Regions from separate parts of the Alkaliphilus sp. B6464 genome, predicted to be linked through region 1. Evidence: riboswitches for the same ligand, from Rfam matches in the RefSeq annotation. Region 1 holds a riboswitch; each other region holds the start of a gene.
What was found. Region 1 has a riboswitch for thiamine pyrophosphate ahead of thiM (hydroxyethylthiazole kinase). Riboswitches for the same ligand answer to the same signal wherever they lie in the genome.
Positions count from the first base shown of each region.

Region 2: linked by a shared signal. The riboswitch ahead of thiT (energy-coupled thiamine transporter ThiT) and the one ahead of thiM (hydroxyethylthiazole kinase) in region 1 are both predicted to bind thiamine pyrophosphate.
Region 3: linked by a shared signal. The riboswitch ahead of thiD (bifunctional hydroxymethylpyrimidine kinase/phosphomethylpyrimidine kinase) and the one ahead of thiM (hydroxyethylthiazole kinase) in region 1 are both predicted to bind thiamine pyrophosphate.

Region 1 covers NZ_CP058557.1:930,491-937,280, forward strand. The annotation lists gene HYG84_RS04490 (putative ABC transporter permease) at 1-329, opposite strand, end outside; gene HYG84_RS04495 (hypothetical protein) at 673-837, opposite strand; gene HYG84_RS04500 (hypothetical protein) at 872-1,039, opposite strand; gene thiE (thiamine phosphate synthase) at 1,113-1,748, opposite strand; gene thiM (hydroxyethylthiazole kinase) at 1,735-2,553, opposite strand; TPP riboswitch at 2,653-2,766, opposite strand; gene ymfI (elongation factor P 5-aminopentanone reductase) at 2,860-3,603, opposite strand; gene HYG84_RS04520 (phosphoribosylaminoimidazolesuccinocarboxamide synthase) at 3,714-4,400, opposite strand; gene HYG84_RS04525 (endonuclease MutS2) at 4,619-6,577, opposite strand.
Region 2 covers NZ_CP058557.1:1,400,451-1,407,240, reverse strand. The annotation lists gene HYG84_RS06790 (MATE family efflux transporter) at 155-1,522, shown strand; gene HYG84_RS06785 (dUTP diphosphatase) at 1,541-2,026, opposite strand; gene HYG84_RS06780 (SEC-C metal-binding domain-containing protein) at 2,126-2,623, opposite strand; gene HYG84_RS06775 (methyl-accepting chemotaxis protein) at 2,765-4,768, opposite strand; TPP riboswitch at 4,953-5,046, shown strand; gene thiT (energy-coupled thiamine transporter ThiT) at 5,123-5,749, shown strand; gene HYG84_RS06765 (class II SORL domain-containing protein) at 5,974-6,348, shown strand; gene cls (cardiolipin synthase) at 6,416-6,790, opposite strand, start outside.
Region 3 covers NZ_CP058557.1:160,115-166,904, forward strand. The annotation lists gene HYG84_RS00765 (RtcB family protein) at 1-192, opposite strand, end outside; gene HYG84_RS00770 (HlyC/CorC family transporter) at 528-1,772, shown strand; TPP riboswitch at 1,882-1,981, shown strand; gene thiD (bifunctional hydroxymethylpyrimidine kinase/phosphomethylpyrimidine kinase) at 2,112-2,924, shown strand; gene HYG84_RS00780 (YaiI/YqxD family protein) at 3,082-3,525, opposite strand; gene HYG84_RS00785 (MerR family transcriptional regulator) at 3,760-4,524, opposite strand; gene HYG84_RS00790 (ABC transporter ATP-binding protein) at 4,630-6,411, opposite strand; gene HYG84_RS00795 (ABC transporter ATP-binding protein) at 6,404-6,790, opposite strand, start outside.

The DNA of each region.
Region 1 (6,790 bases):
ATTTTATAATTTAAAACCCTCATTAAAAATACTGATGCAGCTCCCCACATAATCGAAAATCTTAAGCACACATATCCTTTTAAATTAAACTTTTCATTAGTATAATCCCACCATTTTGTATCAAATGCTATCTCTAAAACATAGCCTGTTATATATTCTAAAATAGTAGCTACAATAAATCCACCCACAAATAAATAGAAGATATTGTCTTGTAGTGGTGTTAAAAATAATATCATTAATACTGATCCAGTACCATAAATAGGGCAAATAGGTCCATGTAAAAATCCTCTGTTAATCAGCTTCTTATCGGTATAAATATGAAATATCACTTCTAGGCACCACCCTAAAAATGAATAAACTATAAAAATTAAAAATATAGTATGTAGATTTAAATATTGATTCAAGTCCCTCTCTCCAATCTTTATTTAGTGCAAATAGTATTAATTAATATATGTACCCACTATTACTTATCTATATCAATATAACAAAACTTTTTTCAAAGATTATTAATGTTGATTTTGTTGACACATTACAGAAATTATGGCTTATCCACAGTTTTAGAAAGTACATAATTTCCTATGTGGTATAAATAAAGCCAGCTCCTAATAAAAAGGGCTGGCTTTATTTATATATTTTATCCTAAGGAAACTAAAAACTTTTCTACACTTAATTTTAGCGATCTTTAGCAAGAGCTAGGCTGTTCTTTGAAACATTAGATTGTTTGGTAATCATAGAGCCAATTATACATATAGCAGCTGAAGTAATAACTGGCAGCGCAAATGCTATTAATAACTTGTTAGCCACAAAGAATGGCACTCCTGAAACTATTCCTAGCACAGCTGCTACTAATGCGACCTTTTCTGCAAATACTCTAATACAAAGTAAATGTGGCAGATAATATTTTCGATCCTATACTGCCACTAGCAGTTAGAAAATCGTCCATGGTCTCTATTTTTCCTCTACTATATAGAACACCTATAATAGTAAAGGCAACAACCGTTAATGCTAATAAAGCCATTATGTTGAAATATGAAATCATTAATCTATACCTCCTGCATTTGTATTTATCCTATAGCATAGGGTTCTAAGACCCATTGGAATTAAACCTTTATTTATTTTCGTGAAAAATCATTATATAATTTTACGGCTGCTTCTCTAATATCCTGTTTACCTAATATGGCAGAAACTATAGCAACTCCATCTATACCTGTGTCGCTTACGGATTTTATATTACTTTCATTAATACCACCTATCCCAACCACTGGAATATTTATATTTTCTTTAATATTTTTAAGCTGGTCTAATGTTACAATACGAGTATCCGTTTTAGTATCTGTAGGAAATAATGCCCCTACCCCTATATAGTCAGCCCCATCTTCTATAGCCTTTAGGGCCTCTTCTAATGTTGCAGTGGAGACTCCCACAATTTTATCTTTTCCTAGAATATCTCTTACAACATTTGCTGGCATATCATCCTGTCCCACATGAACACCATCAGCATCTACTGCTAGAGCAATATCTAGTCTATCATTAATTATTAGAGGAATATTATATTTATATGTAAGCTCTTTAACCTTAACTGCAAGGCTATAAAACTCTGAAGAAGTAGCACTTTTTTCTCTAAGCTGGATAAGAGTTACACCACCTAAAATAGCTTCTTCTAAGCTCCTTATAAAGTCCCTTCCACCTAAAACATCTCTATCGGATACTAAATAAAGTTCGTAATTAATATTTCTATTGGATTTCATTAATCTTTCCCCTTTCTTTAATATCTTCTGGCTTAAGTTTGCTTATTGCATCCATTAAGTAAACCTTAACGCTTCCTAATCCTTCCTGTTCTTTTAATCGTTTATGTGCTTTCTCTCCTGCAATACCCATTATCATAATTCCTGCAATTGTCCCATATAGGCTTTCTTCTCCTGTACCACAACAAACACCTATTAAAGATGAGCTCATGCATCCTGTGCCTGTTATGCTAGATAATATTTCATGACCATTATTGATATAATAGACCTTTTCTCCATCAGAAATAATATCTACGGCTCCTGTTATCGCAACAATACATCCCAGCCTTTTTGAAAGCTCTATAGCTATTTCTTTTCCTCCATCTAATGGATTATCTATAGAATCTACTCCTCTAGTTAAGGCTTCTATCCCATAAATATTTTTAATTTCCGACATATTACCTCTAAGTACAGATAATTTTACTTCCCTTAAAATTCTTTCTACTGTTTTATTCCTCAAAGTTGTTGCACCCACTCCTACAGGGTCTAATATTACTGGAATATTTAATGTATTTGCTTTTTTACCTGCTAATATAAAGGATTCTATAGTTCTTTCATTTAATGTGCCTATATTCAATACCAGTGCAGATGCGATGGATACCATCTCCTCAACTTCCTTTGGGTCATCTGCCATTACAGGACTTCCTCCTAAAGCTAGCACAATATTTGCACAATCGTTAACTGTAACATAATTTGTAATGTGATGTACAAGTGGTTTATTCTTTTTTACATTTTCAAGAATTCCATAAATATGTTCATATAACTTCATAATTAACCCCCTACACTTTAAAAGTAATTTATCTTAAACAATAAAAAAAGCACAAACCCAACTATAGGATTTGTGCTTAATTACGCATATAATAAAATGCCTAATACAAATACACTTTCCTACGCTGGTATTATCCAGATCAGGTTCTTAGGGATCAAAGACATTATAGGGTCTTTCTCTCAGCTGGCCTTTCCAGCTCTCCCAGTGTTTAATTCTAATTTAGTTTTATTTTATACCAACATAATAACACATAGTATTTTTATAATCAATAAGAACAAATAAGTGACAAAAGCTATAGCTTTAAAATTATATAACAAATCCTCCGTTAACACCGATAACCTGTCCTGTTATAAAGTCAGCTTTATCCGATGCTAGATAAAGAACACTTTGAGCAACTTCTTCTGGCTTACCAAATCTTAATAGAGGTGTACATTCAACTAAACATTCCTTTTCTTTTTCATCAAGAAAGCTATTCATATCCGTCTCAATAATACCAGGTGCAACACAATTTACTTGAATATTCGAAGGACCTAATTCCTTGGCTAAAGCTTTTGTAAAACCAATTATCCCTGCTTTTGCTGTAGAATAGTGGACCTCACAGGAAGCACCTACCATACCCCATATAGAAGATATATTTATGATCTTACCTTGTTTTCTACTAATCATATGTGGAAGGGCACATTGAGAACAATTAAACATCCCTTTAATATGTACATTCATCATATTATCCCATTCATGCTCTGTAATATCTGTAAATAACTTTTGCTCAGAAATACCAGCGTTATTTACTATTACATCTATAGCCCCAAATCTTTTTATACCTTCATTAATCATAGCTTCAGCTTCGTCTCTTTTTGTAATATCCGCTCTGTGTGCTAAAGCGTTATACCCTTCCTTTAAAAGACTCGACTGTAAATCAAGAGCTTCTTTTTCAGACTTTAAATAGTTTATTATTACATTATAATTATTTTGCGCAAATAGCTTTGTTATTGCTGATCCAATTCCCTTTGAACCTCCAGTTATAAGTACAGTTTTCTTCACTAGTTTCATCTTCTTTCTTATGCAATTAAAAAATTTATACTTTCCTAGACTATAAAAAAGCTCCATTATGGCTTTATATCTTTAATTTTACCATAAGGGAGCCTATTATTTATATTTTTTTACTCTAGTAGCATTAATCTCTCTAATTCCAATGGTTCTATATACTCTCCATCCTTATATGCCCTCATATTTCCGCCAGAGATTTCATCTATTAATGCGACGTGAGCATCTTCTCCTACTCTACCAAATTCAAACTTTATATCATATAGATCTATCCCTTTTTTGGCCAATTCTTCCTTAATTATATTTCCTATTTCTTTAGTAAGGCCTTTCAGCACTTTGTACTCGTCTCTAGATAAAATACCTAGCATATGAAGAGCATCTTCTGAAATAGGCGGGTCTTGACGGATATCATCCTTAAGTGTAACTTCTACAAAGCCATCTAATGGCTGGCCCTCGGTAGCATACATACCATAACGACGTAGAAAGCTTCCTACTGCTCTGTAACGGCAAATAACTTCAATCCCATTACCAAATACAGTAGCAGGTTTTACTGTCATAGTTGCTTGTTCAATGTTTGCATCAATATAGTGGGTAGGTATATTCTTTTCTCTTAATATTTCAAAGAAAAACTTTGTTAATCTAAGCCCTGCCTTACCTGCTCCCTCTATGGTTAACCCAACTGTGTTGGCTCCCGGATCAAACTTACCGTCTTCTCCTGTTACATCGTCTTTAAACTTAAGTAGATAATTTCCGTCTTCTAAAGCATATACATCCTTTGTTTTACCTGTATAAACATGCTCCATATTCATTAGCTCCTTTTTGTTTAAATTTTATAACCGCTATATCTATAATATTTATTATACATTAATTTTTTTCAAAAAACCAAATGTTTTATATAAAATTTTAAAAAATATACGAATATGTTAGAACGTTTATGCAATTATGATAGTATTTTATACGATATTTTAATTTTGTATAACAAAGAAAACAACTCTATGGCTTATATTGCACCAGCTTTTAATTAATTCTCTCTTCTCTCCAACTCTATAGAAATTCCCTTTCCATGTCCTTTATTAATTAATTTATCTTTCTTTCGATGATCTTTGGTTTTAAGCACAATATCAAAATCATAATTCTCTGGATAGAGTTCTTCCTTTTCTATATAGAGTGATAGGCGTTTTTTGTTTATCTTGATTTTCTTTTGCATAATCATAACACCGTACTCGCCCTTAGCATTTTCACCCTCACATATAATTCCTGTTCTGTTCATAGAGCTTACAAAAACGCAATCTCCCACATTGAACATTTCCTTTTTATTACTCTTCTTAGCCTCTTTATTTTTATCGATACCTATTTTTACCTTCTCAACCTGTTCTAAATGCTTTTTTACCTCTACTTCATCTTTAATAATAACTTCATATTGATCTTTATATTGGGAATAATCCTTTTGCTCTTTATAGGTAATTGTATGAGCTCTTTCTATTAGTTTTTCATTCATACCAAGTCTTAATGCGATTAAAAATGCATTACTCTCTCCCGGTTTACCTATATTAAGCTTATATAATGGTTTTAAAGTATTAATATCAAATGCCATGGAACCATTTATAAAGCCTTCATGATTTTGAGCAAATTCTTTTATTTCACTATAATGAGTTGTAGCACATATAATAGCACCTTTATTATATAACTCCTCTAGTACTGCAACAGCTATACCCATTCCTTCACCTGGATCTGTACCTGCCCCCAGTTCATCTAATATTACTAAGGTATGTTCATCTGCGCAATTTAAAATAGTGATTATATTTTTAATATGTGAGGAGAAAGTACTTAGACTCTGTTCTATACTTTGACCATCTCCAATATCCGTTAACACATTGGCAAATATAGCTACTTCACTGCCTTCATCCACGGGTATATGCAGTCCTGATTGAGCCATAATGGTTAATAGTCCTACTGTTTTTAAAGTAACGGTTTTACCACCAGTATTGGGCCCTGTTATAATTACACCTTTATAGTTTTTACCAACTTCAAAGTCCAAGGGCACTGCTGACCTGCCAATTAGTGGATGCTTAGCTCCCTTGATATTGATATAATTTCTATTATTAAAATCTACACTTCTACCCTCTATAAGCTTACTGTACTTACCTTTAGCGAATATAAAGTCATAATTACTCATTACTTCAATGTTAATATTAATTTCCCTTTCCTTTTCACATACAAGGGCTGATAGGGTCGATAAAATTCTGTAGACCTCCTTTTCCTCCTCAAACCTATACATTTCTAGTTTATCCTGCATTTTTCTAACCTCTTCTGGTTCAATAAAAACCGTTGATCCACTTTGAGATTTATCATGAATACTTCCTTCTATCTGTTTCTTATGCTCGGTTTTTATAGGAATTACATATCTATTATTTTTTTGACTAACTAGTGAATCTTGAATATATGATTTATATCTGTCATTCCGCAAAAAATCCTCCAACTTAATTTTTATCTTGTTTTCTAAAATAGCTATATCCTTTCTTACTTTAAAAAGCTTTGAGCTGGCTCTATCATCTACCCTTCCTCTAACAATAGCTTTTTCAATTTCTTCTCTTACTTCATCTAGCTCATAGGTAGATAGAGCATAAAGGCTAATAGTAGGTGCAACATAGTCCTTATCTTTCATGAAAATTTTTAGTCTTTTTATTTCTTTTAGTAGTCCTGCTAACATTTCTAAATCTTCGGGCGAAAGAACCATACCTTTAGTGAACTTATCTCTTACAATATCTATTCCCGCTAAGCTATTAATAGGTATACTTGAGCTTATGTTTACAATAGCCCTAGCCTCTGTAGTTTCCTTCATAGCCATTTCGATGCTTGCTTTATCTAATAAAGGCTCTAACCTTTCAACCCTCTCCTTAGCTATATTGGATAAGGCATATCCCTTTAATATTTCTTTTATTTTGTTATATTCTAATAGTTCGATTGTTTTACTGTTCAATTTTATTTCCTCCATTTCTTTTTAAAAACTTCTAGAGGATTTTTATGGATCTTAACTTAGTAAAAAATTCGTCTGATGCTATCGCATCGACTCATGGCGCACTCAATTTTAAAGCTTGAGCTTCAAGATTTCAAGTGCTTAAAGTATTACTGACCTTATACTTCTTTAAAAATCTCTCAATAACTAAAAATTTCTACTCTCCTAAGCAATAAA
Region 2 (6,790 bases), 470 kb from region 1:
TTTTAAATCGGAGAAAACTTTGTTGAAATGTATTTTACGGAAATATATTAATAAGTTCTATACCTTCCTATACGCCATAGAATAGATTTTAAAAAAGAAAGGAGTTGGCAATACATCCCATATTGAAATGGGCACTGATTTTGCCTAAATAAGGATGAACTACAAAGAAAAACAAAAACTCATCTTAGAAGGAAACATGTCTAGAGTTATATTAACCTTAGCTGCCCCAATTATGTTTAACAATTTGGTTCAAACCCTATATAATTTAGCAGATACTTATTGGGTAAGTAAGTTAGGAACCCTAGAAATGGCCTCTATTACATTAGTATTTCCTGTGATTTTTTTAACCCTATCCGTAGGAACAGGTATTAATGTTGCTGGAACTGCCTTAATATCTCAGTATATTGGCTCTAATGGAGAAAAAGATGCAACAAGAGTAGCCACCCAGATGTTCAGCTTTTCTGTAATTTTATCTATTATTCTTGGTATTATAGGTTATTTTTCTACTCCCTACATAGTAAAGGCTATGGGGGGAAATGGTGATGTATTTACCTATAGCACTGAATATTTATCAATTATGTTTTGGGAAATCCCAGGTATGTTCCTATTTCTTGTTTACACTTCTATAAAGCAAGGTCAGGGAGATACAGTTACGCCTATGGTTTTAAATGTAATGGGTGTAATTCTTAATATCATTTTAGATCCAATATTCATATTTACCTTTGGAATGGGTATTAGGGGAGCAGCAATAGCAACGGTTTTATCTAGAATGATTTTTGCCTTATACGCTATTTACACTTTATTTGCCCAGAAAAACGGAATTTATTTAGACAAAAATAATTTAGGATTAGATCGAAAAACTCTTGGTGAGATTATTAGTATTGGATTACCCGCTTCCTTAGGCCAATCTGCAGCAGCTTTTGGATTTGTTATTTTAAATGGATTTGTTATTTCATACGGTGCAGATACTTTAGCCGCTTTTGGGATAGGAAATAGAATTAACTCTCTAATATTAATGCCTGTTATGGGAATTGGCAATGCTCTTGCTACTATTATTGGTCAAAATTTAGGTGCAAATAAAAAGGATAGGACTACATTAGCTTTTAAAACATCAATGAGACTTTCTACTATATTTATGATTATCGGTGGTATTATTTTATTTATTGCTTCTCCAAATATTGTATCAATATTTGTAAAAAATGATCCTGAAGTTTTTAGACAAGGTACAGAATACTTAAAACTTATATCTGCATCATTACCACTAATGGGATTCTTCCAAGTTTTTGTAGGCACCTTCCAAGGTTCTGGCCATACTATATATGCTATGATGATGGATATGGGCCGTCTGTGGGGTATACGTATTCCAATGATTATGTTATTTAAAAAATATACACATTGGGGTTCTAGTGGTGTTTGGTATGCTATGGTACTTAGTAATGGATTAATCTGTATTTTTGGTCTTATAGTTTACCTAAGCGGCAAATGGCAAAAACAAATAATAAAGAAGAAGGCGCTTGCTTAGTGCCTTCTTCTTTATTACTTAATATCCTTCATCCTGCCTTTGATGATTTATTCTATTCTTTTCTAAATAAGAGGCATATATTTCTTCCTCTGTAAAATCTAATTTTTTGCCTAATAATAGGAAATGATTAAATAATTTTTCATAGTTATCTATTACAGGCTCATATTGAAATGTAATAACGCGGGTAAATATATTTTGAAATTGATCTATTAGATCATTAGAATTATTAATTTGCTTTAAATTAATATTTGTTAATCCACTATCCAAACCTATACTTAAAATAAAATGAAGACAGTCTACATATTCCTCTAAAATAACCTCCTTAGAAGAAGCTCCTTTATTACTCCAAAACTTAAAACAACGAGTTTCATTAGCTAATTCTCCTAACTCTACCTGCAGAGCTAATATTTTATATGGTATAAGGTTTTTACCATTAAGTCCATGTTCTATATGTATACGATCATCTAGTTGCTTTTGTATTTCATATAATTTAATTAAATCCATTTTAATCCTCCATTCTATATAGCATATCAAAAATTCCTATACTGATATCTAAAATAATAAGACTGCCTACTAATCTATAGACAGTCTTATATATACTAGTTATTTACCACAACACTTCTTATATTTTTTACCACTACCACAAGGGCACACTTCGTTTCTACCTATTTTATCTTCTTTAACTACAGTTTTAGTAGAGTTATAGGACTTTTTGATTTCTTTTCTCTTTTCTTCAGTAAGAATATTATCCCACTGAGGTAAAGTATAAAGCCATTCAGCATTAGCTCCTAACATGTTATAGTACAGCTTTTCTAAATCGATGTTTAACTCTACAGTACTATTTTCATCTAACTCTTCTAAATTGATCTCTGGCTGAAGACTAGTATTGATCCCATCAATAAATCCTACAAAAGTAACGTTGTCAACTCCATATTCTTTTGCCAAGTCAGCAAGTATCCCTTTTATAGTAGTTGTAGGACCTTCTAAAACTTTTTCATATATTGTTTTTTCTACTGCGCAATATTCGTTCCAGAATTTAACAGCTTGCTGTTCCTCTGTATGTTCAAAGGCAATTTGTTTCCATTGACTATATAAGCTCATTTCTCTTTCTCCTTCTCTAAATAAACTTTGACCGTTACTATTATATTATATTGTATTTATCCTTTCAACTATATTCCTATAGTTAGTTTTGATTTTTTTGCCAATTATTTTATATTTCTTTTTTATTTCATAAAATATATATTAGCTAATCTTGAATTTAGAAATTACTTCTTTTAATTCATTTGCTAAGTTAGCCATGTCATTGCTAGCACTAGAAATTTCCTCCATGGAAGCTGATTGTTCTTCTGTAGAAGCAGAAGCCTCCTCAGTTGCAGCTGCATTTTCCTGAGCTATAGCAGATAAATTTTGAATAATTCCTATTATTTCGTTCTTCTTTTCTGCCATATCTTTACCAGCCTCATTGAGCTCATTCATCATTGCCTGTGTCATTATAATAGCATCTGAAATTCCGTCAAAAGAATTTTTAGTCATTTCAACACTATTTTCCTGATCTCTAGTAATCTCAGCCACATTAGTAATAATTTCAACTGCAATCTGTGAATTGCTTTGTAACTCCCTAACTACTTCTTCAATCTCTCTAGTAGAATTACTAGATTGCTCTGCTAATTTTCTTATTTCTTCTGCCACTACAGCAAATCCTCTTCCAGCTTCACCTGCCCTTGCAGCCTCTATAGCAGCATTTAAAGCTAATAAATTAGTTTGTTCTGCTATACTTTGTATCACCTTACTTGCTTCATCTATTTTTTCTGAACTAGCATTTGTTTTTATAATTCCATCATGTACTTCTTTAATAGCATTGATACTTGCATTAGTTTTATTTGTTAATTGTGAAACAATGGCTGCTCCATCATCCTTTAGTTGCATAACTGCCTCCGCCTGCTTCATTATCTCGACTATACACTCTAGCTCTAATTCAATAATCTCTCCTAATTCATCTGTTTTTCTTACTCCTTCTTCAGTATTTTCAGCCTGTTCTGTAGCCCCTTCAGCTATTTGTTCTATTGTTCTTGCTACTTCCTCTGAGGAAGCAGACGACTGTTCAGATGTGTTTGCTAAAATTTGTGACGAGATAGAGACCTGATCTGCAGAATCTCCAACAGTACCTATAAAATCCCTTAACTTCTCTACAATTGATTGTAGAGACTGTGCTAAAGTACCTACTTCATCATTCCTTGCTAAAAGCTTATCAGGTACATTTTTTGAAGCATCTAAATTGGCAATTTGATTTGCATAATTTGCACTTTCAACTATAGGCCTACTTATTGAACCTGATATAATATAAAATACAACTAAAGTTATCGCAATAACAATAGATGTCAATATAATAATAGTATTTAAAATGCTATCGCTTGCCTGTCTTATTTGATCCACTGGTATCTTAATAGCCAAACTCCAACCTGGAGTAGCACCAATAGGAGAAAATATCAAAAAGTTTCTTTGACCATCTGCATCTTTATATATTTGACTACCCGTCTCACCAGCTGCCATTCTTTGTGCTATTTCTTCCAGCCCCTCATACCCATTTTCGGAACCAGTATTAAGATTTAATTTTAATCTTGTTTCATCATCAGGATGAGCCAAAACTAAACCAGCACCATCTACAATCATACCAAATCCATTATTTCCTATACCAATATCATTAGCGATTTCTGATAGTTTATCAATTTTTATTACCCCAGCAAAGGCACCAATTAATTCTCCACCTTCATTCTTAACAGGATGTACAATTGTTACTATTGGCTCCTTTGTTACTTCAGATATCATAGGATTAGATATGTACATTTCTTTCTTTTCATCTACAATAGCCTTAAAGTCTTCTCTATTTCTTATGTTGCCTGAACCACCGGTTGTTGTATGAAAATTTCCATCTAAGTCTGCAAACCACATTAATAGAAAATCCTCTCTTAATTGGGTGCCTCTATACTCTAAATATGGTTTTATTTCTTCCCAATTACCAGACCTAATAATTTTTTCTGATGATATTGCTTTAACTTCATGGCTATTTCCTTGCATCCATTGAGATATTTCCCCATCTCTAGCATCAGCTACTTGAACTATCATTCCTTCCGTTAGAGGTATAATAGTATCTCTAACTTGCGTGTGAACAAAAAACCCCATTATTACTAATAAAGTAGTAATTGACAATCCAAAAAACATTATTATTTGCTTACGTATAGATTTCACAGTTTTTTCCTCCCATTAAGAAATTAATACCAACATATAAATATGTTACCATTTTATCATATATTGTAGAATTATGTAATATTTATATATATAGGTCTAAAGTACTACTTTTACAAAATTATCCTGCCTCTAAATAAATATCTAAGACTTATTTCTGAAATTGTGTTATAATAAAAGAAAAAATATTTATCGCTGGGGGTGCCATGTGCTGAGAGGAGTATTCCGACCCTTAGAACCTGTAGGTTAAAACCTGCGTAGGAAAGCGGATTCTATGTACATTAACGTGAAAAGGCTTTCTTTTCACGTTTTTTTATATCCACACAGTGATAGATACAAAAGAAAGGATGTATTATTATGTTTGAAAAATTACTACAACTCAAGCCTATAACCATCATCATTTTAGCTTCCTTAGTATTAATTTCTGTAGCCTTTGCTTTTAGAAGAAAAAAAGAGTCTCAAAAATCTAATTATACTCAGGTAATAGTATATGGCAGTTTATGTATAGCTCTATCTTTTGTTCTTTCCTATATACGTCTATATCGTTTCTCACAAGGTGGTAGTATAACACCAGCTAGCATGTTACCTATGTTTATATTTGCTATTATGTTTGGTCCTACTGCGGGTATATTGGCTGGATTTGCCTTTGGTATGATTAAACTAATTCAAGACCCGTATATTATTCATTGGGCACAATTTTTTCTAGACTATCCTTTAGCCTATGGAGCCTTAGGACTAGCTGGATTATATCGTAAAAACATTGCCATATCTTGTCTTATTGGAGGTTTTGGTAAGTTTTTTATGAGCTTCCTATCCGGTGTTATCTTCTTCGGTTCCTATGCACCAGAAGGAATGAATCCATTGCTTTACTCACTTATTGTAAACGGATTAGTTATTGGAACAGATACATTAATTTGTGCTATTATTAGCCTTATTCCACAAATACAAAATGCTATTAAGCAAGTGCAAAAAATTTCTGCTTAAAAACATATATAAATATATTATAAAATTTAATAAGAATAATCATAGATGCCACTTTTTTAATTAAAGAAAGTGGCATCTACTCTAAAACTAAAAATTAGCTAAATAATTATTTCTTTTATATTTTATGAATAAAATTGTTATAAAACTAAAATAATGGTTATATATATAACTGAGGTTATAGCGATTAAACTTAGATACATAACATATAAGGAAGGATGATTTTAATGAAAACATTAGGTCAATTTTTACAAAGCGGAGATTGGAAAGGCGAAAAACATGTTCCAGTAATACATGCTCCTGAAAAAGTAAAGGCAGGAGAAACTTTTGAATTAAAGGTATCTGTAGGTGATGCAATAGGTCATCCAAATACATTGGAACACTATATATCTTGGTTTAAAGTATATTTCCATGCAGAAGGTGCAAAATTCCCAGTGGAGCTTGCTAACTTCACATTTACAGCTCATGGAGAGGGAGAAAACTTTACAGAACCTGTAGGATGCACTAGTGTAAAATTAAATAAATCTGGTACTATTTATGCTCAAAGCTACTGCAATATCCACGGTCTATGGGAAAGCAGCCAAGAAATCGTAGTAGAATAGCTTCTTCTTGCAATATAATATAATAAAAAGTCTAGGGGTAACTTTATACTAGCCCCTAGATTTTTTGCTATAGTATAGGTGAAAAAACTCTAGCTATAGACTCTTTAACCTTGTGTATAAATGGTCTTTTTTCATATTCGTCTAATAGAACTTCCTTACTAACTCTTAAGTCCTCTATAAAATCTCTAGCTATTTTATAATTTACTTCCTTATCATAAATAAAAGCATTTACTTCAAAATTCAGATTGAAGCTTCGTATATCTAAATTTGCTGTACCTATAGAAGTAAAGTTATTGTCTACAATAAATACCTTCCCATGAACAAAACCTTTACCATATTGATAAATTTTTACCCCCGCCTCTAGCAACTCAATAAAATGGGACTTAGATGCCCAGAATACAGTTTTGTGATCTGGTTTAATCGGAAGAAGTAATCTAACATC
Region 3 (6,790 bases), 770 kb from region 1:
AATTTTATCATCAATTGTCATTGTGGTCCCTATAGTACATCCTGCTCCACTATGAACATCCGGCATTATCCTTATCTTACTTCCTTTTATAAACTCCTGATTAAGCAAGTTTTCAATCTGCTTTACTGCACCTTCTTCAATATTTTTAGTATAAACTATTGCATTGTTATATTTACCATTTATCTCAATCATAGCGAGTATTCCTTTCAAACTTTTATTAATATATTATAAATATCCTAATATGTAGAAAAATACCTACTAGAATATTTATTTATATTATATGATTTAATTGACTGAATGACAAGCTGAGTATGTCATCCTTTTAATAGTCTAATATAGTTATTCCTAATAAGAAAATAATATCGACTAACATCTTAGACTCATTATATTTCCATAGTCAATAGTTAATTTAAGCTGATTATTCTGAAAATCAGCCCTAAAAAAGTATCATTTTACTAGAGAATTTATGATATAATTATTTTGATAATATTTTAAGCATTAGAATAATATGAGGAGTGTGGTAAATTTTGGACCCTGATAGTATGTGGCAAATTATAGTTTTATTGGGACTTTTGTTTTGTTCTGCTTTTTTCTCTACATCGGAAACAGCGCTTATGTCATTAAGTAAAATTCGTGTAAGGTATATGGTAGAAGAGAAAGTAAAAGGGGGAGATTTAGTAGAACGACTAGTAAAAGATCCTAATAAACTTTTAGGTACAATTCTTGTAGGCAATAATATTGTAAATATTGGTGCGTCTGCATTAGCTACCTCATTAGCCTTAGATTTTTTTGGTAGTAAAGGTGTATTTATATCAACAGGGATTATGACATTATTAGTATTAATATTTGGTGAAATAACACCTAAATCCCTTGCTGCACAATTTCCAGAAAAAGTTTCATTAAAGGTTAGTAAGCCTCTTTCTTTCATCGTTACTTTGTTAAATCCAATTGTTATTGTTCTGATGTATTTAACAAATGGAATCCTGAATATACTAGGTATTAAAACTGATAATGCACAACCTATTATAACCGAGGAAGAACTGCGTACAATTGTTGCAGTTAGTGAGGAAGAAGGAGTTTTAGAAACGGAAGAAACACAAATGATACATAATGTTTTTGAATTTGGAGATCTTCAAATTAAAGATGTAATGATTCAAAGAACAGATATTGTTGCGATAGATATTGATCTTCCATTCCAACAGGTTATAGATAAGGTTAAGGATGAGCAGTTTTCTAGATACCCTATCTATAAAGAAGGTATAGACAATATTATTGGAGTTTTAAATGTTAGAGATTTAATTTTCCTTGATAATAAAAAGGATAATTTTAATATAGAGGAGTATGTAAGAAAGCCTTATTATACATTTGAATTTAAAAAAATTAGCGATACTTTTACAGAAATGAAGAAAAACAGAACCCATATGGCCATCGTGCTAGATGAATATGGAGGTACCGCTGGAATTATTACTATAGAAGATTTAATCGAAGAAATTGTCGGAGATATCGAAGATGAATACGATGAATTTGAAAGTGAAGTCCAATTTGTTAAAGATGGTGAATATATTATAATTGGCAGTACCAAGATTAATACAGTCAACGAAATTTTAGATACAAACTTCGAATCTGAAGATTTTGATTCCATTGGTGGCCTAGTCATAGAATCTCTAGGAAGATTACCTAAATTAGGTGAAAAAGTAGAATATGATAATATTACACTTATAGTAGAGAGTATCGAAAGAAATCGAATAAAAACAGTAAAGGTTTATATATAAAATAAAAATCGATTGGGTTATGTAAAGTAGTCTGTGCCCTTGTGAAAAAATAAATGAGAAAAACACTCTATTTTTATTTGAAAATAGGTGTGGAAAATTGAATATGGTTTATCGCTTGCGGGGGGACTACTTGTAGTTGAGAAGGTTAAAACCTGACCCTTTGAACCTGTTGGTTAAGACCAACGTAGGGAAGCAAATCAATTACATACTATGTTATTTATTGGGTGCTTTCCGTGATACGGATTGCACCCATTTTTTTGTCTAACTATGAGGATAATCTGATTTCTGTTAGCACAGGATGATGGTAATTATATATCCAATATTAAAGGAGGATTTCTAATGAAAAAAGTATTGAGTATCGCAGGATCGGATTGCAGTGGAGGTGCCGGAATTCAGGCTGATTTAAAAACATTTTCTGCCCATGGCGTTTTTGGCATGAGCGTCATCGTGTCCATAGTGGCCGAAAACACAAGTCGTGTCATCGACATACAGGATGTTACACCAGATATGATTCAGAAGCAGATTGACGCTGTTTTTGAGGATATTGAGGTTGATGCTGTAAAGATAGGTATGCTATCCACACCGCACTGTATGAAGGCAGTTGCAGAAAAGCTCCGTCAGTATAAGGCGAGAAACATTGTAATTGACCCTGTAATGTATGCAAAAAACGGATGTCCGCTGATGAACCCAAATGCCGTTGATACGCTGATAAAGGTTGTTATTCCATGTGCAGACGTACTTACACCAAACATTCCAGAAGCAGAAAAGATTTCAGGTATGACTATCAGCTCTATGGAAGACATGGAAGCTGCCGCAAAGCGGATCTACGAAATGGGTTGCCGAAATGTTATTGTCAAGGGCGGTCACGCTATTGGTAATGCCATTGATGTTCTGTATGACGGCAAACAATTTTATCACTATGAAACATACCGTATCAACACTAAAAACACACATGGAACCGGCTGTACATTTTCGTCTGCTATCACATCTAACCTAGCCCTTGGACTACCTATACCACAAGCGGTGGAACAAGCAAAGCAATATGTAACCACCGCCATTAAACATGCTCTTTCTATTGGAAAAGGAAATGGGCCAACTCATCATTTTTATGACCTGTATCGAAATGGTTTACAAAAAAGCGATGTGCTTTAATGCATGATGTATCAACGTCATCCGCTGCTGTTTTATTATATGACAAAAAGGAAGCAACTAAATTCTTGTTGCCTCCTTTTTCCATACCCTCTACTTTAATGATTACTAAAAACGGAACTACTATATATTTTGCTCTCCTAATATTTCATAGTAAGATTTATTCCTTTGCCAGATTAGCCACTAGCTCTCTAAATTTTTCTTCAAATAGAATATCATTTTCCCTTGTTCGCTTTGGTATTTTTGTATATTTTTTATGTTTTCTTCTCATCTCTTGGCCAAGATGTCTTTGCATTAATAATTCATCTATATTATCATCAGTATAGCACCATCCATTTTGATTAATTGCTATAGCTCTTTTGGCAATAGCCATTGCAGCTACACCATAATCTTGAGTAACCACAATATCTCCCTCTTTTGTGTGATTGATCAAAGTAATATCTACTACATCTTTGCCTTGATCCACTGTTATAATTTCTGCATAATCATCATATAGATCATGACAAATATTTTTTATCATAATTAACTTTATATTGTATTCCTTTGCCACATTTAGAATTATGTCCTTAACAGGACATCCATCAGCATCAACTAATATTTTCATATGTCCTCCTTCTTTTTTGTATAATATTTTCTATAATGCTAATAACTTTCTATATACATTTTATGTTTCCCTGCTTATTTTTTTTAAAATCTATATAATCATTGCATAATGTAGTAGCTTATACTTCTGGAGATATCAATATAATGTTATATTAAACTTACTCTTATAAATAAATACTATTGTCGCTCAAAAAAGGCGACTGGTTACCCAATCGCCTTTTAATTCTTTAAAATACTATTTTTCTATTCCTGTGTAAATCAGGATGGCATCTCTTAAAAATTCTGCTGTACCTGGCTCATCTTTATCATAGTATGCTGTAAATCTTTCATCATCAACATACATTTGAGCAAGTCCAGCATGAGCCTCTTTGCTATACTCTATCCAATAAAATGTCAGCCACTTTTTATGAAGCTCCGCTGCTTTTTGTGCTAATTCACTGGCTGGATCTCCAGTTTTAAAAGCCTCTGCTAAAGTCTTATTTAATTCCTCTGCTAGACTTGTTACTTCATCATATTCTGTTTGAGTCATATTTTTTAATTTTGCATTTGACTTGTCAATAGTTTCATTGCCATATTTTTCTCGAATTTGTTTACCATATTTCTTCTCATTATCATCAATCATTTTTTGCTTAAAACCTTCAAATTTTTCTCTATCACTCATTTTAATTCTCCCTTCTACTGATGCTATGCTCTTTTCCACATTAGCTATCAATAAATCTAATTGTTTTCTTTTTTCAAGGAGATTTTCACGATGTTCTTTAAGTGCATTTGCTCCATCAAAGGAAGGTGAAGCTACTATATCCTTTATTCTATCTAGGCTCAACCCTAATTCTCTATAGAACAAAATTTGTTGTAACCTATTAACTTCTGCTTCACCGTAAATACGATATCCTGATGAATTGATTCTTGCCGGCTTTAGAATTCCAATTTCATCATAATATCTAAGGGTTCTCGTACTAATACCTGCTAAATTTCCTAGTTTTCGCACTGTATATTCCATAATCTTACCTCCTTAAGACCAATATACACATTTACGTAGCGTCAATGTCAATAGGTTTTCATAAGTATTTTTGTAATATTAATTTCATCAATTAAAATCAAGATGTTACGTTACATAATATGTGGCTTGAGTATTATACATATTAGCATAAAGTGAATCCTCATTTTTTATAAGATCATAATGGTTTCCATATTCAATAATCTCTCCATCCTTAAAAACAGCAATCCTATCCGAGAATCTAGTACTTGAAAGCCTATGGGAAATATATATTGCTGTTTTACCCTTAACTAAATTATTAAAGCTGTTGTATACTTCATATTCTGAAATTGGATCTAGAGCAGATGTAGGCTCATCTAATATGACAATAGGTGAATCCTTATAAAGTGCTCTAGCTATAGCTATTTTTTGAGCTTGCCCACCTGAAAATTCGATCCCTTTTTCATCAAAATTCTTATAAATATTTGTATCAATTCCATTATTGAGTTTAGCTAAATCATCTCCAAATCCTACTTTATCAAGACATGAAATAATTATTTCTTCATCATCTCGCCCTTCACAAATTTTATTAGACAAATTATCTCTTATGGAAAAAGAAAGTAGTTTAAAATCTTGGAACACGATTGCTAATAGCTTCATATATTCCTCATATGTATATTCCTTTATATCTACACCTCCAAGTAATATACTTCCCTCTGTAGGTTCATATAGTCTTGATATCAGCTTAATAAATGTTGTTTTGCCTGCTCCATTTAACCCAACAACAGATAGCTTTTCTCCCGTTTTAATGACAATGGATATATTCTTTAAAGTGTATTCCTTTTTATTAGGATATTTAAAACTAATATTTTTAAATTCTATTTCAAAATCTTTTATATTTGATGTTGAAATACTCCCTCTTGAATTCTTTGACTCAATACTATCAAATTTAATAAAAAGCTCAAGATACATGCACATCTGATTTATTTCAATAATTGAATTTACTAAAGACATTATAGAAGTGCTAAAATTTTTTACTGCATTTGCATACATTGTAAAGCTCCCTATGCCAATTGTTTCTTTAATTACTCCCATAGCAAGATATGCATAAATAAAGATCATTTGTATTTGCATATTTATATTACTTATTCCAGAATACTTTCCTATAGCTGTAAATTGCCTAGAGTATATGTGCAAAAGATTATCCGTAAAATACTTTGATTTTTTTAGTATTAATGGTGCAACCTTATATAATCTAATATCCTTTCCCATTGAAAAATCTGATGTCATCCTTAGAAAATAACCAAATGCTCTATTGTCAAATATAGCTTTCTGATTATCCTCAAATCGAATTTTTTCGATTTTCTTAAATATAAATGAATTTACAAATACTATAAATAATACTACTGCAATAATTATTGGATTTAAAATGGCTAGAATATATCCAAGACCAAGTAAAGTAATAGTTTCATAAATAATTATAGAAGCATTCTCTAAAGTTCTTCCTATGGCATCTAGATTGTATATAGAGAAAAACGCTCTCTCCTTAAGGTCTAACACCTCTGGATTCTCAATATTTTCAAAATCCATATCAACACATTTTTCTCCTAAATATGAATCCATCTTGTTAAATAAATCTATTCTTGCTAATTCCATAATTCTTATAAAATGATTATTAATTATTTTAAGTAGCAAATTTCCAATAGTCAGTACCACAACATAAATAATTAATCTCTTTATACTTTTACCACCTAGGAGCTCATCAATTATTAATTTTGGTATTATAATATTTAAAAATGGAGTCCATGCTTTAAAAACGGAAGCCAGAATAGACTTTAAAATGTAGGTTTTAGATATTCTATTAGTTAGCTTAAAAAAATACTTAAGTGTTTTTATGTTAGTACTAAGCATAAGACTCTTCCTCCTTATAATATCTTGCTTGAATATTGAACATATTAGCATATAAATTTCCTAGCTTCATTAGCTCATCATGGGTACCATATTCCTTCAATTCTCCATTTTCAATAAAAGCTATATTATCACAAAATCTTGTACTAGAAAGTCTATGTGAAATATAAATTGCGGTTTTATTATCAATAAGATTATTAAAGGTTTTATATAGCTTATACTCAGCCAAGGCATCAAGGGCTGCTGTTGGTTCATCCATTATTATAATTTTTCCGTTCTTATACAAAGCTCTTGCAATTGCAAGTTTTTGATTTTCTCCCCCAGATAACTCTATACCTTCTTCATCTAAGATCTTGAGTATGTTAGTTAAAATTCCTTTTTC